Prosthecobacter dejongeii: one gene and its partner. Each later gene encodes a partner of the first gene's protein in a complex. Links are inferred from orthologs where the notes say so. Each region holds a gene or a part of one and is shown on either strand. Other genes may lie near its edges.

The links.
Region 2: the proteins of metK (region 1) and groL are in contact, whole or in part, in a cryo-EM structure (PDB 8P4O), measured with the Escherichia coli proteins. The link is inferred for Prosthecobacter dejongeii from one-to-one orthologs.

Annotation. Positions count from the first base shown.
Region 1 is NZ_JACHIF010000011.1:11,784-26,392, reverse strand. Bases 10,555-13,456 are described here. They hold metK (methionine adenosyltransferase), read right to left. Parts: upstream 12,665-13,456; coding sequence 11,444-12,664; downstream 10,555-11,443. Other genes in these bases: HNQ64_RS20595 (sulfatase-like hydrolase/transferase), read left to right, coding at 12,836-13,456; HNQ64_RS20605 (histidine kinase), read right to left, coding at 10,555-11,260. Outside these bases: leuS (leucine--tRNA ligase), read left to right, coding at 1-665; HNQ64_RS20625 (hypothetical protein), read right to left, coding at 845-1,498; HNQ64_RS20620 (DUF1501 domain-containing protein), read right to left, coding at 1,626-3,266; HNQ64_RS20615 (DUF1800 family protein), read right to left, coding at 3,302-8,236; HNQ64_RS20610 (response regulator), read right to left, coding at 8,371-9,006; more of HNQ64_RS20605, read right to left, coding at 8,990-10,554; more of HNQ64_RS20595, read left to right, coding at 13,457-14,179; HNQ64_RS20590 (diflavin oxidoreductase), read right to left, coding at 14,251-14,609. UniProt on the Escherichia coli protein: Catalyzes the formation of S-adenosylmethionine (AdoMet) from methionine and ATP.
Region 2 is NZ_JACHIF010000001.1:908,450-923,089, forward strand. What follows is about bases 511-3,443. They hold groL (chaperonin GroEL), read left to right. Parts: upstream 511-1,132; coding sequence 1,133-2,755; downstream 2,756-3,443. Other genes in these bases: HNQ64_RS03440 (hypothetical protein), read left to right, coding at 511-620; HNQ64_RS03445 (co-chaperone GroES), read left to right, coding at 762-1,058; HNQ64_RS03455 (D-TA family PLP-dependent enzyme), read right to left, coding at 3,180-3,443. Also shown: more of HNQ64_RS03440, read left to right, coding at 1-510; more of HNQ64_RS03455, read right to left, coding at 3,444-4,295; HNQ64_RS03460 (magnesium transporter CorA family protein), read left to right, coding at 4,447-5,424; HNQ64_RS03465 (RidA family protein), read left to right, coding at 5,468-5,866; HNQ64_RS03470 (alpha/beta hydrolase), read right to left, coding at 5,920-6,753; HNQ64_RS03475 (SDR family oxidoreductase), read right to left, coding at 6,809-7,582; HNQ64_RS03480 (HpcH/HpaI aldolase family protein), read right to left, coding at 7,588-8,397; HNQ64_RS03485 (hypothetical protein), read right to left, coding at 8,481-9,911; HNQ64_RS03490 (FAD-dependent oxidoreductase), read right to left, coding at 10,004-12,031; HNQ64_RS03495 (AraC family transcriptional regulator), read left to right, coding at 12,102-12,842; HNQ64_RS03500 (hypothetical protein), read right to left, coding at 12,906-13,082; HNQ64_RS03505 (hypothetical protein), read right to left, coding at 13,125-13,460; HNQ64_RS03510 (chorismate-binding protein), read right to left, coding at 13,679-14,640.

The DNA of each region.
Region 1 (14,609 bases):
GCGCGGATGCACTGCGCCTTTATGAGATGTTCATGGGCCCGCTTGAGCAGGTGAAACCGTGGAGTATGAAGGGCGTGGAGGGCGTGTATCGCTTCCTGGCCCGCGTGTGGCGTCTGGTCATGGAACAGAACGCGGAAGGCGTGTGGAGCATCTCCAGCACGCTGCAAGATGTACCTGCGGACAAGGCCGTGACGAAGGTGCTGCACGAGACCATCAAGAAGTGCGGAGAGGACATCGAGAAGCTGAGCTTTAACACCGCGATCGCGCAGATGATGGTGTGCACAAATGCTTTCACGGCAGCCACCGCCAAGCCCGTGCGTGAAATCGTGACTTTCCTGAAGGTGCTGGGCCCCTTTGCCCCGCATCTGGCTGAGGAGCTGAATTCACGCATCGCTGGGGCCTTCCCTGAGGTGGCAGTGAAAGGGCTGCTGAGTGATGAAACCTGGCCAGTTTATGATCCTGCGGCCCTGGTGGAAGACGAAGTCGAAATCGTCTTTCAGGTGAATGGCAAGCTGCGTGACAAAGCTCGCATCGCCATTCAGGCCACCAAGGAAGAGATCGAAAAAATCGCTCTCGCGAGTCCGCGTGTGCAGGAGTTCATGGAAGGTAAACCCGTGCGAAAACTGATCGTGGTGCCAGGTAAGCTGGTTAACATCGTGGTGTAATCCGGATGATTTGTTGAAGCCGTGCTCTTGCCTGGGAGCACGGCTTTTTTGTTTATGAGAGGTGGGACGTTCCGCATCTTGGAAGCTTCGTGTGGGGCGGCAGCTCTTCATGGAGCGCGGGCGTCCCTCCTGCTGTTTTCTGCGTCTCGCGGAAAACCGTTCTGGCGGCTCGTTCCCGCTTAAAGCTGAGTGGTGAGGGGAGCGTTTTCGCTGAGTTGGTCGTCCGACGTCCACATCTGTTTGTCAGGGCCGGCCGAGCGGATCGTCATCTGCCAAGCGCTTTCAGGGTGGAAACGATAAGGGGTGCCGTATCGGTCCAGGAGCTCGCCGTCTGGACTGATGGAGGGGTGGGTTTTTGGCAAGACTGCGATGCCTTTGGGATTCTCCCCCTGGAGACGGCGAACGATTTCGTCATTCAGCTCGCCTGTAGGCATGGCCCCAAAGGAACGGCGGAATTCTTCAAGCAGCGTAGTGACGGTCTGCACGTCGTCAAAGAGGGTTTCGTTTTTGGGGTAGTTAGCGTTGCCGTACTTTGGGTTAGGTATGCCTTCAGGAGCGGGAAGAGCGTCAACGATTTCAATCACAGGCAGAGGATGAATAGTGCCTTTCGGTGTGGTGGCATAGAGATGGATGCCGTCAGGACTGTCAATCGGAGGCGGTGGCATCGGTGGGCGTAACGGACCACAGAAGGCAGGTTCGATAGGCCCCTGAGTGGCGGCACGCTGCGTGAGGAAATCTCTTGAGGCCACTTCGGGTTCGCCTGCAATCCACCATGCTAATGAGAGGATAGTTATCAGAACGATGGCGAAATCGAGGTGTTTGACGGATTTCATGAAAAGGGGGAATCAGGTGAGGATAAACTTAAAACGATGACTTGAGGGATCTGTAAACTGACAGTCAGGCTCAATGTTAGGCCCAGCCCCCTTTGAAGAAGGGCTGGGCGTTGTGGGCGTCTGAGGTTTACACGGTGAAGTCAACGAAGCTGAGCTCGGTAGGGATGGTGAGGGAATTTTGGAAGCGACCGAGGTTGGGGAAGATGTCATTGATGTTGGCTCCAGTGACGCCGGGAACGTAGCTGGTGCCTTGACTCATGAACCATTTGGCAATGACGGAGGCGTATTGGTCCACCGCATGGGTGGGGATCCAGCGGCCACGGTTGCTGTCCACATCCTGGCCAGTGGCACGGGCTAGGTCAGGAAAGTTGCCGTAAACATTTTGTCCAATGACAGGTCCTCCCATAACGATCTGGTGACCGCCCCAGCCATGGTCGGTTCCAGAAGCTGCAATGCCACCATTGGGTTGGAGCGTGCGGGCAAAGTCGGAGTGGGTGAAGAGGAGGGTGTCATTCCAGAGGTCGCCACTGCCTTCGGCGGCGGTGATGGCATCAATGGCATCTTTGAATCCCTTGAGAGCTTTGTCGAGATTTCCCATGAGAGTAGCGTGGTCGGTGAGTTGGTTTTGATGGGTGTCAAAACCGCCCATGCTGACAAAGAAAATCTGTCGATTGTTCTCCAATGCCGCCCGGCCTTGCATGAGGCGAGCCACCATTTTGAGCTGGTTGGCTACATCGGGCAGCGTGGTGACACCGGGGAAGGCGGCAGCAAAGGCCGCATCTATGGCAGCAGTGGATGAGCCCAGGGATGCGCCGACGACAGCTTCATTGTCGCGCGCCCTTTTCATGACGTCATTGTAGCCTTCTTCAAGATGGTGTTGGTAATGGCTTTCGTTTTCACCTAACTCTAAGCGTGTCAACTTGGTGATGGTATCGAGCGCTTTGAGCGTATTCCCTGAATTGTTGGCGGCATACTGAACTGGGCTGACGCCGTAGTTGGCAGAGTTACCGTAAGTGCCGGTGTTGTAGGCCGGATTGGTGGTGGCATTGTAGCCAGAGAGGCCCACGACACCACCCGTGCTGACTGCGTATTGCACCACGCTGCTGCCCACTTGAAAAGAGTTTTGGCCGGCGATGGAAATGTTCATCGAGACTTTGCTCGTGGGATTGGTGATGGAGTTGAGCAACTCGGCGGTGCGGCCACCCCAGCCATTTTGAAAAGGCTTGTCCGGGATGCTGCTCTGCCACTGGAGCTGCTGATCGCTGTGGGAAAAGAGCTGCGGTGGGACAGGCGTGGTGCGCGGCACGGCGACGTATTGTGCCCGGGTGATGGGTTGGACGAGGGTGCCTACATTGGCCACGAAGGCGAGGTCGCCACTATTAAACAGGCCCTGGGTGTGGGTCATGCTGGGGTGTAGGCCGAAGCTGCTAGCACTTGCCTGATTGAACCCACCGGCTGGAGCCGTGAGGGGGAGCGCGGCGCTGGTGCTGATATGGAGTGGATGGGTGGTGGGCCGTGCTGTATCATAGTTGGTTCGCGCAGTGCCGGCAGTGGGCACCAGCATGTTGTTGGCATCATTGCCTCCATAAAGGAAGAGACAGACGATGGCCTTGTAATCCGTCGGAGCGCTCTGGGCCATCGCGCTCTGGACGAGGCGGAGGTGAGCCAGGGTATTGACCACGGAGGTGACGCCGAGGCTGGCGCAGGCGGAGCGGCAGAGGAAGTTCCGCCGGGTATCGAAGTGATCTTGATGCTTGCGATTTTTCATAAAGGTCAAGGTGTTCGGGTTTCGATTCGGGCGGACTATTTCTGGACGATAAATTCGGGAGAGTTGGTGATGAGGTAGAGGGCCGTGCGCACGCGGGAACCGGCATTGGCCTGGGTCACCGGTGGTGCGTCCACATAAGTGGCGGCTGTCTGATCAATGATGATGCTGCGCGGGTCTTTGCCGCCTGAGACGTAGGGATATTTAGCCTTCAGGGAGCCTGCGCACAGAAGGGCATCCAGTCGATCCACAAGATAAGTCGTCGCACTGATCTCAGTCTGGCCAGACGTTTCCCGCACCAGGCGGTAGTCTGTAGTGAGGCTAGCGAGATTGATGAAGACGTTGTCGAGATTGCCCGTGGCATCTCCGAGGATGGTGCCTGTGGACTGGCCGCTGGCTGTGGTAGCGGCAGGATCAATGATGGAGCCATTGTCAATCGTGCGGTGGTAGTTCACGGTTCGGACAACGAGGTTTTCCGTCATGATCTGCAGTTCCGGCGCGACAAGACCGGCCGCAGCCACACGGCCACCAGGTGTATAGTCTGGCAGGTACCAGTTAAACACACTCGGCATATTGTTGGGAATCTGACCGAGGTCCGTCAGGGTATCGCTATACCGATAGCTGGTGGCTCCTGAGCCCAGATTGGCGAGCTGGCCAGCAGGGTAACCATAGCTGCTGAGATCTCCCACATTGATCTGGGATGTCGAATTGAAGGCGCGTAGGATTTGGGTATAGCGGATGAGAGGTTCCTTCACCTTGCCAAAGCCCACGTTGACCGAGGTGGTGCTGTTGACCACCTGGGGATCTACATTGGTTAGGCTGCGGGCTTCATAGTCGAGGAGAATGGCTTTAACGACATCTTTGAGGCTACCTTTGACTCCACTGCCATTGTTCAAAAACACCTGCGAGACACGGTAAACGTAGCCACGGCTAGGGTTGCTGGTGACCAGACGCTGAATGAGTCGTTTACAGATGAAGGGTGCAGTGTTCGGGTGGTTGTAGAGTGTGTCGAGTGCCTTGTCCAGATCTGCTTCTGCATAGTTGGTTCGCGCCGTCGTGTCAGTGCTGGTGCCTGTGTAGGCATCATGCGTAACTCCGAGGATGGATTTGGCCCCTTCGTCATGATAGGCGGGGAAGTTTTTCATGGGGTTTTCATACCCAGGGTGGAAGTATTCAGCCCCTTCGCTGGCGTTCAGGAAAGTGTTCTGAACAAGTGTGGGGACATAGCCATTGGCCGCGCTGTTTTGAACGTAGGCGAAGCTCCAGCCCGTGAAGATCTTGGAAAGCTCCTTGATGTCATCGTTATCGTAGGTGGCGATGGGTTGGCCGCTGTTAGCCAGTTTGATGGTCCCGTCTGGATGCAGTTCGAGCAGGCCAATGGAGAACAGTTGCATGATTTCACGAGCGTAGTTTTCATCGGGCGAAAGCGTTTGCACTCCGTTCACATCGAACTGGGCTTTCTGGTTTTTCAGGTGGCTAAGGTACTTGCCCATGATGGGGCTCTTGCTGATGTCCTCTAGCAGATGTCGGAAGGTGATGGTGCTTCCAGTAGCGCTGCTATACGTGCCGTTAGGCGGCTGGAGGTGGCGTTGGCCATCGGCGAAGTCACCCAGCATGTCATAATAACGGCTGTGGCCGTAGGTTCGAGATTGCACAGTGCCTTCACGATCCGAGACGACAAAGATCTGCTCCAGGGCGTAGGCGGTGCGCTGGCGAAGCTGATCGTGAGCACGGTTGACGACTGTCCACCAGGCGCGTCGGCGGTTGATATGGTCTGTATCGTAGGACTCCTTGTTGAGGCCTGGGGGGATGGGGCGGTAGGTCCAGGCGCCCGCTGGGCTGGGGACTGAACCCCAGCGAGTCCAGTCGAGTGCGTTGTCTGGCGGTGGTGCAGCAGGGTAAGTTTCATCCACGGTGGTCGTGGCTGGATTGTCCACGACTGCGGGCAGATCTGCCTGAAGACCGCGAAGAGCGAACTCTTGGTTATTTGCGGCGAGATGGTAGTCATACAGTGTGGTCTGGCTGCGGCTCCACTGATCATTGATCCAAGCGGTGTAGGCGGCGATGCGGTTGGTGGCTAGTTTTTTGTCACCTGAGATGGTCGCATAGAGGGCATCGGCATCGGCTTGGTTAGCACCAAAGGTGGCCTGAGTGAGGAAGCGGATGATGTCCCGACGTACTTGTTCATCGGTCGTGAAGTTTTCCAATCCTGGCGCAGCAGGTGGGGTGACGAAGGGGCCAACACCTGTGACACGGGTGAGCTCCGCCTTGATTTCTCCGCTGGAGTAGCGGGTGGTGTGGACGTTGACATACAGGAGTTCGGCCGGTGTTTTACGGAACAGCGCATCAATGAGCTGCTGGGCTTTATAGCCAGCGGAGTCCACAATGGTCCAAGGGTAGTCAGAAAGAGGGCCGTTTGGCAGGCCGTCAGGGTCACCATACACAATGGTGCCGCCGTTGTAGTGAACATGGCTGCCATCAATGTCCGCCTGGGGGGTGGTCAGGCCGTTAAAGACGGTAGAGATGCGAGCTTTGTTGTTAGGCCCATTCAAGATCACTGTGGCAAAGCCGGAGGCACTGGTGACGGCAGTGCCTTGTGCAAGGAAAGTGCCCAGGAAGAGCTTTTCATTCGCCGGGATGTCCATGGAGTCATTGATCAAAACAACGGAGTTCGTGGGAGAGGTGATGGTGTAGAGAGATGCATTGGCGGTAGCTGTCAGCCGCAGTCCCTCGGGATATTCATTGAGACCGTCATCTACGGGGCGAATGTAGATGTCCACGCTCTGCGCGTTGGCCGTCATAGGGATACTGGTAGTAACCTGTGTGCCGCCAGTGGAAGCGGTCCATGCGGTGTAGTCTGCACTGCTGGCAGGCGCGCGATTGGTGTCAGTCGTCGCTGTTCCCGCGAGTGTGAAATTGACCGTCATGGGGGCGAAGCCTCCATTGCGATTGATGCGCAGTCGAGCATTTGTGCTGCTGGTGATACCAGCAGTGACGTCGTTGATTTCATAACCATTGGTTGTGACAGTGCTGACGGTGATAACACCGCCTGTAAAAGCGGTGTGGCTGCTGGATGTCACAAAGTCTAAACGATTATGATATTCCTGCTGACTGGTGAGGAGGTCACTGTCTGGGTCTAGCGCGCCGTCGGTGCCATTGTTGGGGTCCAGCCCGACCGTGGTTTCCCAAGCATCGGGTGCGCCGTCTTCATCAAGGTCTTCTGCTCCTTGAACGGAAAGGAAAGCCACGGTTTCAGCACTGTGGGTGTTATTGACGGTGCCTTCGCCATACTGGGCTGGGTGGGCATCCTCCTGAGCGACGAGGTCCACGCGATCTGCAAAGAGGTAACGCCAGCGGAGGGTGGCGGGATCAGTATCGTTCTTCGTCTGCATGGAGGCAAAGATGTAAGGGTCTGCATGCGGCCGAGAAAAAGTGCGGGTGCGGAAGGCACTGTCAATGTTCGTTCCGGTTCCAGCTTGGAAACGCATGCGCGTGGTGAAAAAATTACTGCTGCCCTGAGTCATAGCTACCCAATGGACGGTCTCTGCAGCATGGGCGGTGGTATCAATTTCAGATTCATCCAATTCGACAGCGAAGCTGCTGGTCGTGACAGCACTGACACGGGATTGAACCGCTTGTGGATCGGCCACAGTGGTGACCTGAGAGAAAAGGACCGGGACCGCAGGGAAGCCTGAGGCGAGGGCCTGGGTTGTGCCAGTCTGGGTGACGCCGGTTTTGGCCCCAGCCTGCCAAAGAGTGCCGCCGATGGCGAAGGTGCCAGACTCCATGACGAGGTAGCTGAGTTTTTCCGCAATGTTATGGCTCTGAGTGGTGTGATGGTCCCAGCGATCCACTTGAAATTCAAAACCCGTGCTAGTCACATTGCGCACGCGAATCGTCATGGAGGTGCTGCTACGGTAAGAGAGTGGGCCGGTGATGATGACGGGATTTGTATATGGCATGGCAAAGGTGACGGGGGTCCAGGTCGTGGCACTGGCCTGAGTCACGATGACATCACCCACTTCCACCTTGGCCGCGATTTCCCCAGCCATGTCCCCGAGCACGATGTAGCCAAGGTCTTCAGCGACGTGGGCGGTTTCAGTTGCTGCGGAGGTTTCTTCCTGGATTCGAAGTTGAACACTGGTGGTCGTGAGCGCCGCCATTTTAACTTCACCAGGATCCATTTCATTTGCAGACTGTGTCTGTGCGATGAGGACTGGGGCCGTGCGCGTCGCGGGAAATGTGACCGTGGCAAGCGTGCTGGTGACACCACCGGTGGTACGCACAGCACTTAACACCTTGCCATCCAGATAACCAGTGCCCGTGGAGACGGCTATGTAACCAATGCCTTCATTGGAAATAGTGCCTGTATCTAGTTCCTGCGTCTCTAACTTGACCTGAAAACCGGTGCTGGTGACACCGCTGATGCGGGTCTTGAGTGCCTTGACTCCTAGTCCGGCGACTCCAGCGGTGTTGATGGTGGTCTCCACCTGGCCCAAGACGACGGGAGCTGTAGAAAAGCCTGTGAGGGTAGATGCAATATTGGTGCGATTCACCGCGCTGATGCGCCCCACCTGCCAGCGCTGAGTGCCGAAGACGTGAGTTCCTTCGGTGAGGGCAAGGTAGTGAACTGTTTCAGCCGGATGATAACCGTTCTTAAAATCCCACTCGTCTATTTGATACTGAAAACCCGTGGTTGTAACATTGCGCACGCGCAGCACGCACTGCTCACCATTTGTTTGTGTAGCAGGGCCCATGACGACCACGGGAGGGGTGGCGAAGGTGCGTGTAAAGGTGATCGAGTTCCACTGATCTCCTGTGTTTTGGACTGGAGTGGTGATTACGCCAGTTTCGAAATTTGCTGGCACGGCAAAAGCCGCTCCTGCAGCGAGGGTGGCGCTGAGGGCGATATTTCGCACCCAAGAAGTGAGGGCTCTTAACCCAGGTTGATAACGAGGTGGTTGGTTAGCCATAACGCCGCATATTTCAGCGGTCGTTGAAGGCGGGGGGAAGATTCGCGCTGTCCCCTTTTTGGGGGATGGTAAATCTTAAGCCTTAAATTCGGCGATGAAGGATAACAGGAAATATGGGGATGTGGTGAGCCCACTTACCTTTTCAAAAGTCCACGATCAAGGGCTGTCATCACCGCTTGGGTACGATCTTGAGCATCCAGCTTATCTAGGATGCGTGCCACATAGGTCTTGATGGTTTCGGTAGAGACAGCCATCTCTGCGGCGATGAGTTTGTTGGGCCAGCCTTTAGCCATATTTTGAAGCACTTCTTGTTCGCGGCTTGAAAGAGTGACGTGGCTGCGGCGCTCGTGTAATTTCCCCAAAACGGGTTGCGGAAAGTAACGTTTGCCAGAGGCGAGCGTGCGGATGGCCTGAATAAGATCTGGCCGGGATGCATGTTTAGGTAAGTACCCCCGGACACCTGCTGAGACTGCGCGGTGGATGTCTTCCTCTGTTTCCTCCACTGAGAAAAGAAGCAGTCGAGCTGCGTCGAAGCGTTTAACAATTTCTCGTGCGGCGTCGGTGCCATGCATGTCTGGAAGATTACCGTCAAGCACGACGACATCGGGCCGATGCTGCGTGTAGAGATCAATCGCGTCTTGTCCGCATGAACCTTCTGCGATGACGCCCATGCCTTCTTCCAGGTTAAGCGTCGCGGTTAGGCCGATGCGTGTGAAAAAGTGATCGTCCACGATCATGACGCGAATGGTGTTTTCAGTGGGTGACTGCATGGGACGGAAAACTCAGCGGCAGGTGCAGTGAAATGCGTGTGCCTGTTTGCGGATGGGTGCTGATCTCAAGATGAGCGCGTATTTTTGCAGCCCTTTCTTTGAGACCTGCCAAGCCATAGTGCCCTGGAGGTGGGCTACTGAGGAGGCGTGGGTCAAAGCCGACTCCATCGTCTTGGATCAAGAGGTGCAGATGAGGCATGGTAGGCGGGCGCTGCGGCTGAAGAACCCGTTCAGAAGAGTCTGCTGAAGATTCCCGTAAACGCTTGCCTTGGGTTGGGATTTTGGAGGTGACTTTGGTCAAATGGAAGCCCTGTGTTAAGCGTTTTCGTTGGGCGGGTGCGGTGGCCACAGTACTGAGGTGGACCCGAATGTGGCGCGCGGAGGCGTGAGTGAGTGCGTTGTGGACGGACTCCTGGACGATTCTCATGAGTTGGAGCGCAATGGCTTCGGGTAAAGGCGCTTCTTGACCTTCATGAGTGAACTCAATCTGGGTCGAGATGCTGGGCTGAACACGGTTCTCTAACCAATTTTTTAGAGATGCAATGAGACCTGTGGCCAAAGTCGTTTCACTGCGCAGGTCCCAGATGGTGTGGCGGGCTTCGACCTGACAATGCCGGAGCATCGCAGTGGTGTCTTCGATCAGACGGGGCAGCATGTCCGGTGCCGCATGGATGGCGCCTTTGAGTGTTTCCAGGTGCAGGGCGGCACTGCTGAGCTGCTGCTGGAGGCTGTCATGAAATTCGCGCGCGATGCGCAAGCGCTCTTCTTCAGCTGCGGCATGGCTCTCGATTTCACGGATGTGGCGCGCCTGCCGCCAGAGTTGCCAGCGGAAAATGAGTGCGCCAGGGATAGCCAGACCTGCCAGTGCAGAGAGAAGCCACACCGTTAGGGTGAGGCGCGCTGGCGTCCACCAAGAGGGACCTTCTAAAAGAGTCAGGTCTGTCAGGCTTCGAGGATGGATGGAGATGCTGGGCGATGTGCCATCTGCCCCCGCCTCGAAGCTGCCTGGGCTGTGAATGTGGCAGATTCCGGTGATCTGAATGTGGCTACCTTCCAAGAGGTGGCGCATTTGGTTAGGTCTCAAAAAGGTCTGCCAGGCGAGGTGGCAGTGCACCCCGCTGGGTAGCTCTAACGTATGGCGGGGGATGCCGCCAGACAAAGTGTGGGTATGTAAAATACCTTTGAGAGAAACTAACTCGCGCTGCATGCGAGGGTGAAAAAATCCCTGCTCAAGATGAATGGGTGCAGGGGCTCCTGAATGATCAATCAAACGGCAAATGCCGTCTTGTAGGGTTAATCGGCCTTCCACATTCTGCGGCCAACCTGCTACAGCAAGGCGCTGGCCGGGAACAAAGGTGGTTAACTGGCGCGTCGTCACTTCAATGCTCCCGTCTTCTGTCCGCAGGCACACCCATGAGCGGGGGCGTGCTGCTGTGACAATGCCTTGTAAATGGACACGCTGACGCGCATTGGTTCGCGGAGTGGCCTGAATGTCACGGAGGGCCGTGATAGGTGGACTGTCGAAGGCTTCCTCTAAAGCTCGAGGCTGCAGGACCCAACGGCTACGGTAGGATACAAGTAAGAGCGCACTTGCATCTTCTGGCAAAAGTGGCGGGTCTGCCCGGCAGACCAGCACCGCTGTCAAAGTCACGGGACAGTCTAACCACTGATCTAACACGGGCTGAGGCTCACGCCAGGGTAACCGTGCGATGGCGTATCCGCTGGGGGTGCTAATTTCTACCAGCATGGGTGCACTCTCTAGCGGGGGAACGGAAATGCGCCGAACAACACCCGAGACCCGGGTGAGGTGACCATCCAGTCTGAGTTGAGCCGCATCATCTAAATCAAAAGGTAGGGCTGGAATCGCCGTTTTTTCATCCGGAACGGGAAGCACTTCTGGTGCCCCATAGTCACTGCTATCTTTCAGGATCATGGCCAAGCCCTGCCGTCGTGTGAGAAATCCTTCCACCTCCACCGTGTCACCGGGGATCGGAAATTTAGCGCTGGTGCGGGTGCGCGGGTCATAGCCGATTCCGCCTGAGCTATCCTGCACAAAAGCGATGCCTAGCCGATGATTGGTAAAGGTGACAGAGCCCCGCACGCGAACCGGGTCTTTGACATCACGCCGTGCCATCAAAGCCTTAGCTTCAGCGATGGTGATGACGGGCTGCGCCGCCTGTAGAGGGGAGGCGAGCCAGCTATAAACGACGAGGAGAACCCCAACGTAAAAGGTGGTGGCAGATGGGTGGGTCATCTGAGGCGTGCCAAGTCTCTCAAATTTGAGCGAGTCGTGGCAAGCGCCAATTTCATGAAAGCTCTTGGCTGATCAAAGATCGTTCAGGTGGTCTAAGACTTCTTTATGGAAGTCACTTAAGACAAAAAAGCCGCACAGGGAAATCCTGTGCGGCTTTTACTTGGAGATGTCTAACTTGAAGTTTTACTTCGCAGCTTTTTTGAGTGCCTCGGCCTTGCTGGTGATTTCCCAGGTCAGGTCAGCATCGCCGATCTTGCCAAAGTGACCGTAGTTGGTGGACTTGGAGTAGATGGGGCGGAGGAGGTCAAGCTGCTTGACGATATCAGCGGGCTTGAAGGAAAAGGTCTTCAAGACGGCATCCAGGATCGCGTCATCGCTAATGGTGCCAGTGCCGAAGCTGTCGATATGCACGCTCACAGGCAGAGGGTGACCGATGGCGTAAGCAAACTGGATTTCGCACTTGGAGGCTAGGCCTGCGGCGACGACGTTCTTGGCAACCCAGCGGCCCATGTAGGCAGCGCTGCGGTCCACTTTGGACGGGTCTTTACCAGAGAAAGCACCACCACCATGACGGCCCATGCCGCCGTAGGTGTCCACAATGATCTTACGACCTGTCAGACCGCTGTCTCCCTGAGGGCCTCCAACGACGAATTTGCCGGTTGGGTTGATGAGGTATTCGGTGTCTTTGGTCAGCATGCCTTTTGGCAGGACTTTTTTGATGACCTGCTCGATGCAGAATTTTTCAATCTCTGCGTGCTCCACACTGGCGGCGTGCTGGGTGGAAATGACGACGTTGACGATGCGGGTCGGGCGGCCGTCCACGTATTCCACGGACACCTGACTCTTAGCGTCGGGGCGCAGCCACTTAGCAGCCTTGCCAGCCTTGCGGATTTTCGTCAGCTCGCGGCCCAGACGGTGGGCATACATGATGGGGGCTGGCATGAGCTCTTCCGTTTCATCACAGGCGTAACCGAACATGATGCCCTGGTCACCAGCACCCTGTTCAGCATGCTTTTTACCTTCAGCAGCTTTTTCGTCCACGCCCTGGGCGATGTCTGGACTCTGAATGGTGAGGTAGTTGTTGATGAAGATTTGGTCAGCATGGAAGATATCGTCGTCATTGGTATAACCAATGCCACGAACAGCATCACGAATGACTTTGCCGACGTTGATCACTTCATCAATCGGCTTGGTGGTCCCCTTCTTTTTGTCCTGGAGTTTTGGGATGGTGATTTCACCGCCGACGACCACGATGTTGCTCTTGGCGAAGGTTTCGCAAGCGACGCGGCTCTTCGGGTCCACGGTGAGGCATGCGTCGAGGATGGCATCGGAGATGGTATCGCAGACTTTGTCTGGATGACCTTCGCCGACGGACTCAGAAGAGAAGATGTAAGAGCGGGACATGGTGCTGTGTTGGTTATATGGACGAATGATGATGCGTTGATGCGTCCACGCTAGAGTATCGCCCTGTGCGTTGGCGTCAATGTGGAATTCATGATCTCCCTGGGTGGTTTTAGGATAGGTGCAGGCGTGAATCCTTGGATGAATCTGCCAAGCGGTGAACGTTCATGGAGCATGAAGTACGTGATCCTGATTTTAGGGCTATTTTTATCTTTATTTGGCCAAGCCGCCCCTCCTCATGTCGTCTTTGTTTTAGTGGATGACTTCGGCTGGGGAGATCCAGCGACTTTCGGGGGCAAGATACCGACGCCGCATCTGGACCGCCTAGCCCGAGAGGGGATGCAGTTTCGCCAATTTTATGTCGCTTCACCCATCTGCTCAGCTTCGCGCTGTGGAGCCATCACTGGGCAATATCCAGCACGCTGGCACATCACGAGTTATTTGCAATCGCGGGAGGGAAATCGTGCCTGTGAACAGGTGGATTATCTGGCCCCCTCAGCCCCATCTTTGCCCCGTCTTTTTAGCAAAGCAGGTTATGCGACGGCGCACATTGGCAAATGGCATTTAGGCGGTGGGCGGGACGTCACGGATGCGCCGAAATTTGCCGCTTATGGTTATGACTTGGGACTGGGCACCTATGAAAGCCCTGAACCCGCCGCCGCTCTTGGTATAAAATCCATGCCTTGGACGATGGAGCGTGAACCGCAGCAGGTGGCGAGGCATGAGCGCACTCGTTGGATGGTGGATGAGACGTTAGCCTTCTTGAAAGCGAAATCGGCCAAGCCTTGCTTCGTGAATCTCTGGCTGGACGATACCCACACGCCTTTCCGCCCTATGGAGGGGGCTGATGAGCGTGAGCCACTGGAAAAATTCCGGGCGGTACTTACGGAGACGGATCGCCAACTCGGTCGGTTGATGGAGGGACTTCGAGAGTTAGGGCTGGAGAAGGACACCTTGATCTTGCTGGCAGGTGACAATGGGCCAGAACCATCCTTCGACCGTTCACGCACAGGTGGGCTGCGAGGCATGAAGTGGAGCCTCTATGAAGGGGGCATCCGTACGCCGCTCATCATGCGCTGGCCTGGCGTGGTGCCAGCGGGGCAGGTGGATGAGCAGACAGTGGTGAGTGCGATGGATTTATTTCCCACCCTGGCCACACTGGCTGGGCTACCTCTACCTGAAGGTTATATCTCTGATGGGGAAGACATGACCACAGCTTTTAAAGGCACACCTCGTGAGCGTGGTCGGCCTTTGTTCTGGGAGTATGGGCGCAAACCGGCATTGAAAGGGCAGGGGATCCGCACTTTTCCTTATCCAAAAGAGGCGGGGGCTAAATCGCCCAATGTCGGGGTGAGGGAGGGACCTTGGAAACTGCTGGTCAATGCCGATGGTCGTGAAATGGAGCTTTACCATCTCATCATAGATCCAAAAGAAACGACAAACCTTACCGAGCGTGAACCTGAGCAGGCTGCGCGCCTGAAACAGATGGCTCTGAAATGGCGGGCAGAGATGGAGTGAGGGCTCCCTAACAAAAAGGGCCTCAACGAAGATCGTTGAGGCCCTGAAACTTACCAATGAACCCGCCTGGGTTAATAGACGTCGCGGCGGTAGCGCTTGGCGTCCTTAAAGGCAGTCATGTAAGCGACGGCTTCTTCTGGGGTCTTGCCACCTTCTTTTTCGATGATGGTATGCAGTGCTTTGTCCACATCCACGGCCATGCGTGCGGCATCACCGCAGACATAGACGATGGCTCCTTGCTCAAGCCAGGCGAAGATCTCGGCGCTATTTTCCAGCATCTTATGCTGCACGTAAATCTTCTCGGCCTGATCACGGCTCCAGGCAGTGGTCAGCTTGGTCAAGGTGCCATCTGCCAGGTAGGCATCGAACTCGTCCTTGTAGAAGAAGCAGGTCGCGCTGCTGACTTCGCCAAAAAACAACCAGGCCTTGC
Region 2 (14,640 bases), on another replicon or contig:
CCCAGGAAAGCCCGACCGATCTCGCATCGGCACGCGCTGCTGTGGCTGTGGTAGGCATCGCGCTTCTCATTTCTTGTGGCAAAAAGGAAACTGCCCAAGCCCCGGTGCTGGCACCCACTCCTAAAGCAGCGGTGGTTTCCGATACCAAGATCGAGGCCGAGCTGTCGCAAGCCCTCGCTGAAGATCCCAAGAAAGCCGCAGCAGAAGAAAACGAGGCACTGGCCGATGAGGCTGAGTCCATCTTGGACAAGTACCCGAATAAACCTGCCGCAGATCTCCTGAATCTGCCCGAAGTGAATGAGAGCCTGAAAGTGGCCCTCACGAAACTCGGCCAGGACAAAGGTCTGCAAAACCAGATCAACTCCACCGTGGAGCTGGCCGCCAAGATGAAGGGGCTGGAAGGCACCCCCGGCTCTGTCGGTCTAGATCTCGACACCAAAAACTACAACCGCGACCAGAAGTCCCGCATGCTGCAGGCCGTCCTTTCGAAGGATCCCAAGCGCATTGTCAGCTTCCTGGTCGAGGAAATCGGCGAGGCTGCCCCTGAACTGAGTTACGGCGGCAAAGATCGCGCCAGCAATGGCATCGCCATCAAAGAAAACCAGCCTCCAGCGAAATAAATCCCGCTCCGCTCCGACTTCCTCTCCCCCCAACAATTTTCCGCCCGGCTGGCCGCCACACATCGCATGCGTGACTGCAAGCCGGGCAGATGAACAAACCAAACCAGAACAAGTAAACCGCTAGCAGAAAATAGACCAACTATGGCTACCGCAATCACCCCGCTTGGACGTCGCGTCCTCCTCAAGCGCTCCATCAGCGAAGAAAAAACCGCCGGTGGAATCTTCCTTCCAGACACCGCCAAAGAAAAGCCACAGGAAGCTGAAGTGCTCGCCCTTGGCACTGGCAAGGACGACGAAGGCAAAGACGTCAGCACACTCTTCACGGTGAAGGCTGGCGACAAGGTCCTCATCTCCAAATACGGCGGCACCGAAGTCAAAGTGAACGGCGAAGACCTCCTCATCGTCAACGAAACCGACATCCTGGGCATCATCGCCTAAGTCCACTGGGCGTGCTTCTGATGGCCGTCCCTGACTTACACATTCACAAACCACACCTCACACGCTAACTTACTATGGCAAAACAACTCCACTTCGACGAATCCGCACGTCAGGCCCTCCTGCGCGGCGTCACCAAACTGGCTCGTGCCGTCAAGGCTACCCTTGGCCCTGCAGGCCGTAACGTCATCCTTGAAAAGAAATTCGGTTCCCCAACGATCACCAAAGACGGTGTGACCGTGGCCAAGGAAATCGAGCTTCCTGATCCGTATGAAAACATGGGCGCCCAGCTCATCAAGGAAGTCTCCTCCAAGACCTCCGACATCGCTGGTGACGGCACCACGACCGCTACGGTCCTGGCTGAAGCCATCTACTCCGAAGGTCTCCGCAACGTGACCGCTGGTGCTAACCCAACCTCCCTTCAGCGCGGTATCCTTAAGGCGACCGAAGCCATCGTGGCCAAGCTGAAAGAAATCAGCACCCCCGTGAAGGACAGCAAGGAAGTGGCCCAGGTCGCGACCGTGTCTGCCAACTGGGACACCGCGATCGGCAACATCATCGCCGAAGCTATGGACAAAGTGGGCAAGGAAGGCACGATCACCGTCGAAGAAGCCAAGTCCATCGAAACCACCCTCGACGTTGTCGAAGGCATGCAGTTCGACAAAGGCTACCTGTCCCCTTACTTCGTCACGGACGCTGAGTCCATGGAAGCGAACCTTGAGTCCGCCTTCATCCTCATCCACGAGAAGAAGATCAGCAGCCTGAAAGACATGCTTCCTCTGCTTGAGAAAGTCGCTCGCTCCGGCAAGCCTCTCCTCATCATCGCTGAAGACGTGGAAGGCGAAGCCCTGGCGACTCTCGTCGTCAACAAGCTCCGTGGCACGCTCAACATCGTGGCCGTCAAAGCTCCTGGCTTCGGCGACCGCCGCAAGGCCATGCTGGAAGACATCGCCATCCTCACCGGTGGTCGCTGCATCACCGAAGACCTCGGCATCAAGCTTGAAAACATCGAGCTTTCTGACCTGGGCCAGGCTAAGCGCATCACGATCGGCAAAGAGTCCACCGTCATCGTCGAAGGTGAAGGCGGCAGCGAGGCCATCTCCGGCCGCGTCAGCCAGATCAAGCGCCAGATCGAAGAAACCACCAGCGATTACGACCGTGAGAAGCTCCAGGAGCGTCTTGCCAAGCTGGCCGGCGGTGTGGCCGTCATCAACGTCGGTGCTGCTACCGAAACCGAGATGAAGGAAAAGAAAGCCCGTGTGGAAGACGCCCTTCACGCCACCCGCGCTGCGGTGGAAGAAGGCATTGTTCCTGGCGGTGGTGTCGCACTCATCCGCGCTCAGGCCGCCATCGGCGACCTCGGCCTCACGGGTGACGAGAAGACCGGTGCTGAGATCGTGGCTCGCGCCATCGAGGCTCCTCTTCGTCAATTGGCAGCCAATGCTGGCGTCGAAGGCGCACTCATCGTCGCTGAAGTCAAGAAGGGCAAAGGCAACGAAGGTTACAACGTGGCCACAGGTGAATACACCGACCTTATCAAGGCGGGTGTCGTTGACCCAGCCAAGGTGACTCGTAGCGCTCTCCAGAACGCTGCCTCCATCTCCGGCCTGCTTCTGACCACAGAGTGCCTCATCGCCGACATTCCGAAGGAAGAGAAGGCCGATGGCGGCCACGCTCATGACCACGGCGGCATGATGTAATGGAATAAATGAGTTCTTTTTGAACTCATAAGGGGGGTGGCCTGTCTGTCATGGCAGGTCGCTCTTCAAAAACACTTTTTTGTCTTGAGAGATCTGTCCTCGCATACCGGGAGCTTGCGAAGACAGACCTTACGATAAAAAACCCAAACCCCCAACGACGGGCCGGAAGGAAACTTCCGGCCCGTTTTTGTTGGTTTGGCGAATGAGGTGTTCAGGAGAGGATTGCTCTTGGAGATCAGAGCTCCAAAGGCGGTCTCCTTTTTCTTTGAGAGGTGAAGGCTTAAGAACCTGGGCACACTTTGCGGACGATGTTTCGCGTGCTGCGACCACCCCTCACCTGGGCCTCTCCCCAGTTCCTGGGGCGAGGGAACGCGTTTTAGACGCTCAGGATTTGATTGCTAACGAAAGCCAAACGACGTCCCCCTCACACCGAGATGCGCCGATTGCGCGCGGTGATGGGCCAGCGCTGGGTGGCGGATTTCCCCTCCACGACTACGGCTTCCCCGTGCATGGAAACGGTGGGGCAGATGTGGCGCGGGATGCCATGCAGAGCCTGGCCGATCTGGAACTCGTGCGCACGGTCGGTTTGCAGCACCAGGTGCTCCTCACTTTGCATCAGCACCTCCGCCTCAGGCAGTTCCTCGAACCGGACACGCGGATGCGGGTTTTCTGGGGCCACGGATTTGTGACCGAGGTCCAGAGTCAGGCGATTCGTGCCTGGTTTGCTGATCACCCGGGCGAGCAAAACAGCGGCAGGCAAAAAAGGTAAATCAGGGTGTTTGTCCCCATACCCAAAGTCCCACAGCACCGTGGTGCCTGGGGAAAGCGTGCGATCCAGCAAAGGTGCGTGGATGCCGAAGGTGGGGGAGCCGCCGGCGACCAATTCCCCCACGGGCACGCCCTCCCCCTCCAGACGCTTGCGAAATTCCAACACGGGCGCATAAGCCGCCTCACAGCGGCTGCGGCGGGTCTCGAGATCTGCATCATGGATGTGCCCATCATAGGCATGAAGGCCGCGGAAAAGCAGTCTCGGGGTGTCTTTGATCACATGCACGAGGAAAGCCGCCGCCTCTCCAGGGATGATGCCAGTGCGGCCCATGCCGCAATCTAGCTCCAGGTAAACGCCTAGCGTCACACCGTGCTGCTGGGCCGCAGCCGCGAGCGTGCGCAGCGAGGCCTCGTCATCCGCGATGGCGGAAAACTTCACTTCAGGAAACTTTACGGCCAGCAGGGCCAGGCGATGGCCATTCGGCCCCACGCAAGGCATGGCCAGCAATACATCGGTACCGCCCCCGGCTGCACACATTTCCGCCTCCGCGATGGTGGCGGCTTTAAACTTTGTGATGCCCAACTTTACCTGGCGCTGGATCAGCGGCTGCAGCTTGTGGGTCTTCACATGCGGTCGCAGGCGTTCAGGCCCACCAGCGATCTCCAGCATGAGTTGGAGATTATACTCAATGCGCTCACGGTAGAGCAGCAGGGCAGGCGAGGCGATTTCGGCCTCATTTTCGATGTGGTACCAGGCTGGAGAGAGGATCATGCAGAGGTTTCTTTCTACGCGAGACGAGGGGCAGTCTTCAACCTTCATCCAGGCCCGCCCTTGTTTCTGGTGCTTTCGTGACAAGTTGACATCTTCCGCGCCTTTTCCTTGGCGGTTCCTCACTCTGCCGCTACTGTTTGCGCCCCCCATCATGGTTCGACTCATCACCCAGCAAGGTCAGCTCTTCGATTGGCAGGACGAGAAGGTACGTCCCTTCCCGGACAATCTGGTGTACTTAGACCTCCTGAATCCTTCCCGTGCGGAGGAACTGGAGGCGGAAAGCTGGCTGGAGCACGGCCTCCCGACCCGGGAAGAGATGCAGGAGATCGAGGAATCCAGCCGACTCTACACAGAGCACGGTGCCCTGTACATGACGGCGTGGATTCCCGTAGGACTGGACACGCCCGATCCTGACACCACCGCCATCACCTTTGTGCTGGCTCCCGACTGCCTGACGACAGTCCGTTACGCAGATCCCATGGCTTTCCGGGTCATGGTGGAGCAGGTCCGCCGCCAGTGTTCCTGCCCCATGAGCAGCGATGCCGTGTTTTTGACCCTGTGTGAACTCATCGTGGCCCGCATCGCCGATGCGCTGCAGGCCGTGGAATCCGACCTGAAAAAGATTGGTCGTGAGGTCTTCAGCCTGGATCCAAATAAGGCGAATGCCGCTGTGGAAAAAGACCTGGGAGACGTCGTCCGCACCCTGGGCCGCCGCAGTGCCCTAGTCGCGAATCTGCGTGAAAGCCTCGTGAGTGTGAACCGCATGCTGCAGTTCTTTTTAAACAATGCCGCGACCTGGATGCGCAGCGACCTCGCGGCCCAGTTCCGCAGCGTGATGCGCGACGTGAAGTCTCTGGATGACTACACCAACCAACAGCAGCAGGAGATGACCTTTCTCCTCGAGTCCACCCTGGGCCTCATCAACATCCAGCAGAACCAAATCATCAAGATCTTCACCATCGCCAGCGTGTTGTTCATGCCGCCGACGCTCATCGCCAGCCTGTATGGCATGAACTTTGAGCACATGCCTGAGCTGAAGCTGCCCTGGGCCTACCCAGCCGTCATCTGCGTGCTGGTGATTTCCGCCCTGCTGCCCATCTGGTGGTTCAAGCGTAAAAAGCTGCTCTGAGCCTCTGTCAATCGTGGAAAGCCCAGCCACGGATCGTCCCGCCATGAATCATCCCCTGGTCTCCTACCCGCAGAATCCCGATACACCCACCTCGCACCTGCCCTTCAGCCCCAGCGTGGTGGTGGGGGACCTGATCTTCGTTTCTGGCCAAGCCTCCGTGGATGAAACGGGGAAAATTGTCAGCGACAGCTTTGAGGGCGAATTTCGCCGTTCGGTGGAAAACCTGCGCAAGGTGCTGGAAGCGGCAGGCAGTGACCTGGCCCACGTGGTGCAGACCCGCAACTACGTGCGCGATGCAGAAGACGTGGCCACGTTTAACCAACTGTATCGCGAATACTTCAGCGCTCCCTTCCCCGCCCGCACCACGATCACGAACTGCCTGCCGCCTTCGTTGCGGTATGAGATCGAAGCGGTGGCGGTGAAGGCGAATCGAGCCTCTTAGACAGTCAGGGGTTGTTTCCCCCTGAGGAGTAAGGGTTCACACCTCCGGATACATCACGGCAACCAGCCCATGCTGCCCATCCATTCAGCACAACGGGCGGGCCAGGCGTTGATAGGCTGTTTGTTATCCCTCATGCCAAAGCCATGACCGCCGGCGGAAAAGAGGTGCAGTTCGGCAGAGCGTTTTTGCTTTTTATACTCCAGGTAAAGCAGGGTGGCAGCTACCGGGTTATTGCCATCGTCACTGGCACAGGCGAGGAACATGGGCGGCGCATCGGCAGGCACCGTGAAAGCAGGATTCAGCTTGAAGGGATCCGCAGGATCTAGGAAACCGCCGCCGTAGATCATGATGCCAAAATCTGGGCGCTGAGCATTCGTCTTGGAATCGCGATCACAGGCCAGATGGCCCAACAGATTGCCCCCCGCGCTAAAGCCGAGGAGGCCCACACGTTTGGGGTTCAGCTTCCACTCAGTGGCGTGTTGACGGATGATCTCCAGGGCCTTTTGAGCATCCTGCACCGGCTTCTCATGGGGAGGTGTTTCATCCCGCGTGGGGGTGCGGTAAGTCAGCAGCACGCCCGTGACTCCCAGGGTATTCAGCCATTCACAGACCTGCGTGCCTTCATGCACAGCGGAAAGAAACGCATAGGCCCCACCTGGAGCTACGATGACGCTCGTACCATTCGGTTTATCTGGCTGGTAAACCGTGATCGTAGGGGAGGTGACGTTCGTCACCGTGCTCTTGCCCGCCCGCTTCTGAATGAACTCCGCCGTGGCGGCAGAGGGGGCTTTCATCTCTCCAGGTGCGCCTTCAGGCCACAGAGGTAGCTTTAACGGCTCGGCCGCGGTGAGCGTAAGACTGAAAAGAGGAAGAAAGAACCATTTCATGGGTAAGCATGAACGTCGCAAAGCCGATGATCCTTCGGTGTTTCGTGAGCGGTGATCACTTCGCGGTGTAACCCCCATCCACCGGCAGATTCACCCCGGTGATGTAGCGTGAAGCTTCACTGAGCAGGAAGACGACAGCTCCACCCAGATCATCGTCATCCGCCATGCGATTCAGCATCGTGTGCTCGCTGTAACGCTGCACAAACAACTCGGGCTGATTGTTGTAAAACCCACCTGGTGCCAGGCAGTTCACCCGCACGTTTTTCGGTCCATAAAGCGCCGCATAAAAGCGCGTGAGATTCAGCATGCCGCCTTTGTGAAAAAAGTAATCGGGGGGCATGTCACCCATGCTGGTTCCCGCATAGAGCTCATAGCTGGGGCCGATCATGCCCTGGATGCTGCCGATATTGACGATGCTGCCGCGCCCCGCTTCAGCCATGGTGCTGCCAAAATGGCGATGCATCAGCATCAGCCCCGTGGCATTCACCCGCATGGAGTCTTCCCACTGACTCACATTGCCCAGTGTGCCTTTCATCGGACGCAGCACGGAGTTATTCACCAGCCCATGGAGGGGACCAAAGCGAGATTCAATGCGGCTGCGCAGGGCTAAGATAGAGTCTTCATCTCCCTGATCAAAAGCCTCCGCGTGCACCCGGTGCCCACGCGCGATTTCCGCAGTGGCCACGGCCTGTAGATTTTCCGCGCTGCGGGAGGCGATGATGAGTGTGGCCCCGGCTTCAGCCAGAGCAGTGGCCAAGCCACGGCCAAAAAGACCCGCAGCCCCAGTGAGCAGGATGGTTTTACCTTGGAGAGAAAAGGAAGAAAGCATGGCCGTTATTTGGAAGCGTAAACCGAGTCCGTCTCACCGCGCCCTGCCGCCCCGTGGAAATCTGTCACCATCTTGCGCATAGCGTTGCCAAGCTCGATCACATCCGCCCCTAGCGTGAAGATGCGGGTGCCTTCGGCGATGACCTCCTCCTTTTGACCAAAGAGCGAGGCCACGGCGACATGCTTGCCATGTTTCAATGCCGCCGCTGCCACCCGCTTGCGGGCAGCGACGACTTGCGGGTGGGTGGCCTGGCCTAACAAACCCACGCGGTGGCTGAAATCCCCCGCTCCGAACAGCAGCGCATCATACCCCGGCACAGCGGCAATCTCCTCCACCTGCTCCAGAGCTTCGGGAGACTCGATTTGTAGAATAACTAACTTTTCAGTATTGCAGTGGTGAACGTATTCACTCAGCGACACCTGACAAAAGAGTCCATCCATGTTTCCCCCATCCAGCGCTTTGCTACCCACCGGCCGACAGCGCACCATGTCCACCACTTGCCGTGCCTCTTCAGCACTGGTGATGTGAGGCACCATGATGCCAGTTGCATCGCACTCAAAGGGCTTCACATACTCACTGTAACCGCCCTTATTCACCCGCACGATGGTGTCCATGTCATACAGCTTGGCAGCACGGATCTGGTGTTCCAGATTCAACCAATCGTTGGGCACATGTTCATTGCAAAGCCACACTGCCGAGGCCCCAGCTAAACCAGCCAATTCGATGATGCGCGGATCAATGAGATTCAGTTTAAGAATCGTGGAGGACTCACCTGCACGCAGTTCGCGCAGGATACGGGAGGGGCGTAGTTTCATGGAAGAGTGGATCAAATCAGACCCGCTTTTGGCAGCAGGGATTCCAGGAGCGATTGTTCAGGACAGGAGCATTCCGTCAAGCCTCAAGGAGCGAAACGCAGGGCATAGAGATCGGCATCCTTCATCGAGATGCGGAGGCGTACGGCTTTGCCTTGGAGAAGGCCAAGATCGGAGCCCTTCTTCCATGTCACCTCGGCTTCAAATTCATCGCCATAAAGCTCTGGCATCTCAGCCAAGGCGAATCCTGGAATGGCTTTCCCCGCCTCATCCTGCACCTCGATCTGCACACGGCCTGTGCCTGAAGTGGAGTAGTTGAGCAGCAATTTTTTGCCTGTAAAAATGAGCGGAGGTGTCACAAATTCACCGCCTTTGACATCGGCGTGCACGGAGGCAAAACCCTGCTTGCGAAGACTGAGGCGACGCATCCTGTGATCTGGATAACGATAGTGCTCGCTGGCGTAAAGAGACCACTCACCGGGCCCCGTTTCGACGATGCCCGAGGCGACCATGTTGTTTCGGTCGGTCCAGTTCAGCGGGTCCGGGCCTGGACGTAGCCACGCCTCTAAAAAAGTGCGATCCCAATTCACCCCATCACGACTGGTCATGAACACCGTGTCTGAAACTCCAGGCAGTGCGTGTGTGGCGATCTTTTTGCGGCCAGGCATGTAGCGTTTTGGGAAAGCAAGATACAGGTGAGGAGCGGTGGGGCAAGGGATGGTGGCGGAGGTATAAAAATGCTCACGCGGAACTTCTGCCTCATAACGGTTCAAGGTAGGCTCCCCCCAAGTCAAAAAGTCCGTGGAGGGGCTGCTTTGAATGTCACGGATCTTATTCGTAAAGATGCGCGTGTAACTGGTGTATCGTTGGTTAGGCTCGTCCCAAAAAGCAATGTTTTGAGAATCGAAAGCCCCCTTGGTCATCACCGTTTCTGGCCGCATTTTATTCCACTTCAAACCATCCGCTGAAGCAAACGCATAAAGACCGCCAGGGGTTTCCCCCGTCATCCAATTTTTCCCAGGCTCTTTTACCCCACCCAAGGCTTTGTAACGTTCCATCGGTTTGGCGGCAGGGTTGCTATCGAGAAAGACCGCGAAGTTGTGCGACTCCACGCCGCGCCAAATGACATTGTTCTCCTTGGTGCCGCCAGCTTCAATCAGTCCCAACTTAGGACGGCTGAAATGAATGCCATCTTCACTTTCTACCACGCATGTCACTTGGTCCGCTGAGTGATCTGAACCGCCAGCAGAGCCCCGATAATAGAGCCGCACTTTCTTCCCATCTTGAATGGCGGAAAAGTATGCACACGTGGGTCCTTCCCAGGGCTGATCCGTCACCAGCACCACTTCCCGGCGCACAGGTTCATGCAGTTTCAGGGTCACCCCCTTGACCTGGGTCAGCAGGAGCGAATCCATGAAAAGCTCCCACCGAGAGCCGATGTTCAGAGGCTTTGTGGGGCTGGCTGCTGAAAGCAGCAGAGGAGACAGGAGAAGGGCGGAGGAGAGCAGCGCTTTCATGATCACGCGGATACCAACGCCAATCGCACCCTTAAAAACACGAACTTCTTTTGGTCTCTTCATGAGACCAGTCCTCTCCTGACTCTGCGGATTTATTGCGGGAGCAACTGCACGGCATCTGCGCCCACGATGCCATCCGTGGCCTGAGTGCTGATGGTGATCACGGCATCCTGATCTGCTTTAAATGAAAAGGTGCCCAGACTGATGAAGAGCTTATCCACCGGGGGGACTTTTTTCTGGTTCACGAGCACCTGGGTGCTGCCTTTTGCATGGGCAATGCTGACGGGTACATTGCTGGCACGATTGGGAGCGGAAGCGTAAGAGACACGCACTTCATAGCGCCCCGTGGCGGGGACTTTGAGACGGTAAATGACACTCTTGCTGCCTTTCTCCAGGTTTTCATCATGGCGGCTGGAGCCATCCAACGTGCTCCCGTAGGTGCTACCCTGCCAGTGGCCCACACGCTCGGCATCTTGGTCATCCATGACGAGTCCAGGCAGTTTCGAGGAACGAGCCATGGTGGCGAGCTCCGCCAGTTCCAAAACCGCTTTTTGATCCAGCAGCTTCTGTTTCAGCGCTTTCGTATCAATGGCCTGCACCGAAGTTTTGTTCTGCATCGCCATCACTGCTGCCAAGCCTGAGGCCTGCCCCAGAGCCATGTACACGGGCTCCATGCGCAGGGAACAATACGCGATGTGACTGGCGGAAAGGCAGACGGGAACGAGCAGGTTTTCACACTCCGTGAGCTTCGGTGTCAGGCTGCGATAAGCGATCTGATAAGGCAAAGCGGGGGCATCTGGAAAACTGCCTTCATCCCTCACCGTGCCGTCCTCCGCGAGGATGCGTTGCACGATGTGACAATCAATAACGAAGGAACCCATACCCACAGAGTCCTCTTTAAAAATGTCGTTTTGCAGATCCTTTTGCACCATGACGTACTCACCGATCATGCGACGACCTTCACGGACGTAGAGGGCGTAGGGCCAGTATTGATTGTCGGCAAATTCGTCTTTGCAGAGTCCCCAGGAGTTGCACTGATCTCGCAAGCTCTGCGGAACGCGTTCATCATGACCTAGAAACCAGAGCATGCCCTGAATGAAGTCCACATGATCCTGCCAGATCTGCGCACGCGTGGCCGCATCTCCTTCCGGATAGGCCGTATTGGCACCTGGATAATCGGTGGAAAACAGGCCCTGGGCATTCAGGTCATACTTGTCGTTAGCCACACCCCCGAGATGAAACAAGCGGCCAAAGCGCACGCCTGGAAAAGCCCGAATGAGACGCAGCAGCAGCTCGTATTTGGCTGGGTCATAAGTCGCGGGTTTGGGAAACGGCACTTTCAGGTCGGGTCGCTGAGTGACGCAGATGCGGAAGTTGTAAGCCTGGGTGCGGTGATCTGCACTGCCCGGCTGGAGCTGCGGTGCGGCATAGACCCCAAAGATAGGTTTGCCTGCAGCATCCAGCCCTGAGATCCCAGCAGGGGTGCCATGAATGTAACTGGGCCCTGTGCCGCCGATGCTGGGGCAATCACTCTCCATCACCTCCACCGTGCGCGGGCGGATGGGCATGGGGTAATAACCTGCGAGCGATTCCCCATAATGCGCCTGACTTTCCCGGCCAACGATGTAACTCACCTTGGCAGCGGCCATGAGGTCGCCCTCATAACTGGCATCCACAAACATCTTCCCCTGATAAGTCGTACCCGCACTGGTGGTGAGACGGGTGATGCGCGGGCCCTCCTTCGTGATGGATTTCAAGGACTGCGCGGTGACCACTTCCACGCCCGCTTCTTCAAGCATGGTTTTGAAGGTGGCCAGATTCGTCTTCGGCTCCGCATACCACATGCTGGTGCCGGGTTGTGCGGCGGCGGCGCGGCTGAAGAACTCACGTGGGAAACCTCCGATGGTCTGTTCCCGCCCCACGTCCGTACGGCACAGCCCGCCCGTGACAAGCCCCCCGATCCACTGGGTCGGTTCGATAATGACCACTTTGGCCCCTTCGCGCGCGGCGGTAATGCCTGCGCTGATGCCCGCTGGGGTGCCGCCATAAACGACAAGGTCCACCTCCGCCGCTGAGAGAAGGGACGTGAGGCAGAGAAAGGAAAGAAGCTGCGTGCGCATGGTCGAAGAATAGCAGAGGAGAACGGGTGGCGTCTTGTGAGTGAGCGCCATCTTTTGTTAAATCCCTGCCATGATCTCCAGTCTTCAAACCGAGTTTTTTTCTCTCATGTTGGATCCACAGATTCTGCGGACCATGTTGGATCATCTCCCTGGGGTCTTCTTTTTCGTCAAAGACGCCGAAGGCCGTCTCATCGCCGCGAATGCCGCCAAGTTGGAACGTCTGGGCTTAAAGCATGAGAAAGAGCTCATCGGAGCGACAGACGATGCCTTCTTCCCACCAGATGTGGCACTGGCTTTCCGCCAAGATGACCAAGAAATCATCCTCACAGGTAAGCCTGTGGTGAACCGGCTGGAGTTATGGCTGGATGAGCAGCGAGCACTGAATTGGTTCATGACTACCAAGCTGCCCATCACGGGTAAAGATGGGACCATCATTGGCATCATGGGGCTGAGCCGCCGCTGTGAAGAAAAGGGTGCACAACACGCTGTCCGCGAGGTGGCGGCAGCGGTGGCCTACATCCAAACACACCTTTCCGAAAGCCTAACAGCCTCCGATCTGGCCAAAGCGGTGAATCTTTCTGAACGACAGCTCCACCGAAAACTGCGCGAGACGCTGGGCAGCACTCCTCATGAGCTTATTCTACGACTGCGGATCCAAGCCGCTGCGGAGGCCTTGACTCAGACGGGGAGCTCCATCGCCGAGATCGCCTTGGATCATGGGTTTTGCGATCAAAGCGCCTTCACCCAGCACTTTCGCAAACGCACAGGCATGACACCTCGACAATTTCGTCAACGCCATACGATGGCCTGACTCCTAACAAAAAGTGCGGATGGAGAAGCTCCACCCGCACAGAAGGGTTTTAAAAGATCCATGTTACAAGCCCAGGGAAGCGCCGACATTGGCTTTCACTCCAGTCTTGCTTTGGTGGTGGGAGTGCTTGGCCTTACCATGCTTGACGCTGGCTCCGCCCCCCGCATTGACGTTGGTCGTGCAACTAGGGAAGGCGAAGGCCAGCATAGCGGAGAGGGTCAGATAGACGATGGATTTCATGGGAGTGAAGAAGGTTAGGTTGATGCAAAAGAGAGAGGGTTTTTAGCGGAACAGGGTCACATCGCCGCGAACTCGGGTGCTCACGCTGGTGGAGCGATAAGGGACACTACGACGGCGGTCATAATCCCGGCGGCCATCATAGTCGCGATAGCTGGAACGATAACGAGAAGGGCCGCGGTAGGCTACCGTGCGGCCGTCATAATAGCGGCTGCTGCCATAGTATGGGCCGTGGTGATGGCGTGGAGCGGTGCGATAACCATACCCAGCGACATAACCAGGACGTGCAGCAACGTAGCCAGTCTCTTCGACATAGGTGGTGCAGCTGGACAGTCCGAGGGCGGCCACAGCTAGGCAGAGGATTTGCAGAGTGCGTTTCATAAGGGTGGAATGGTTAAGTTGAGAAATGGGCCATCCGAGTGGACGGCGACTACTTTCCCTTTAGCTAGACTCATGCCCCGTGATGTTCGGCACACCCAAAGCGCTGAACATCAACGCTTTAGCATCCTTAGCCATTCATATCGGCGGCGACTTTCCCATGCCGATTGCAGCGATGAAAAAGGCCAGAGGCTGCCTTTTGCACGATATTACATCGAGCCTCAATCTTCAGCGGCCCAGGCGGCCAAAATGCCGGAGGCTTTATGCAGCGTCTCTTCCCATTCCTTTTCAGGGATGCTGTCTGCGACGATGCCAGATCCCGCATGAAAGGTAATCTCCCCGCCTTTTTGCACGGCCGTACGGATGACGATATTCCACTGGCTTTCGCCATCGAAACCAAAGTAACCCACCGCCCCCGTGTAGGGGCCACGGGGGTAGGGCTCCAGCTCTGCAATGATCTCGGAAGCGCGTTTTTTCGGCGCACCGGTGATGCTCCCTCCAGGGAAACAGGCCCGAAAAGCCGCCGCATGACTGATGCCAGACCGCAGCGTGCCCGTGACGGTGGAGACGAGGTGATACACCTGGGCGAAACTTTCCACCCGCCAAAGATCTGGCACCTTCACGCTGCCAAACTCACACACCTGGCCGAGGTCATTGCGCTCCAGATCCGTAATCATGAGGAGCTCCGCTCGCTCCTTGTCGCTGGCTAACAACTCACGGGCAGAGGCGTCGTCACGGGCAGGATCTGTGGGAAAGCGTGGGCGGGTGCCTTTGATGGGATGCGTCGCGATAGTGCGGCCAGAAAGTTTGAGAAACAGTTCAGGCGAGGCGGAAAGAAGGGTGGTCTCTCCCAAATTCATACAGGCCGCATGGGGCGCTGGGGAAACCCGGCGCAGACGTTCGTAAAAAGGAAAAAACGGGGTGCCCACGGGCCATTCAGCACGCCAGGGCTGGGAAATATTCACCTGATAGATGTCCCCAGCGATGATGTACTCCTGCGCCCGACGAACCTGGGCCAAAAAATTTTCACGAGAGACCAAGGGCGCAAAGGGCTGCCGCGGCAATGTGAGGGCGGGAGATTCTTGGGGATGAGAGGGGATCGAACTTAATTTCTGAGTAAAATCACCACATTCGAACCATTCTCCCTGCGCGTGGTCATACAGCAGCGCATGTGGATAAAGGC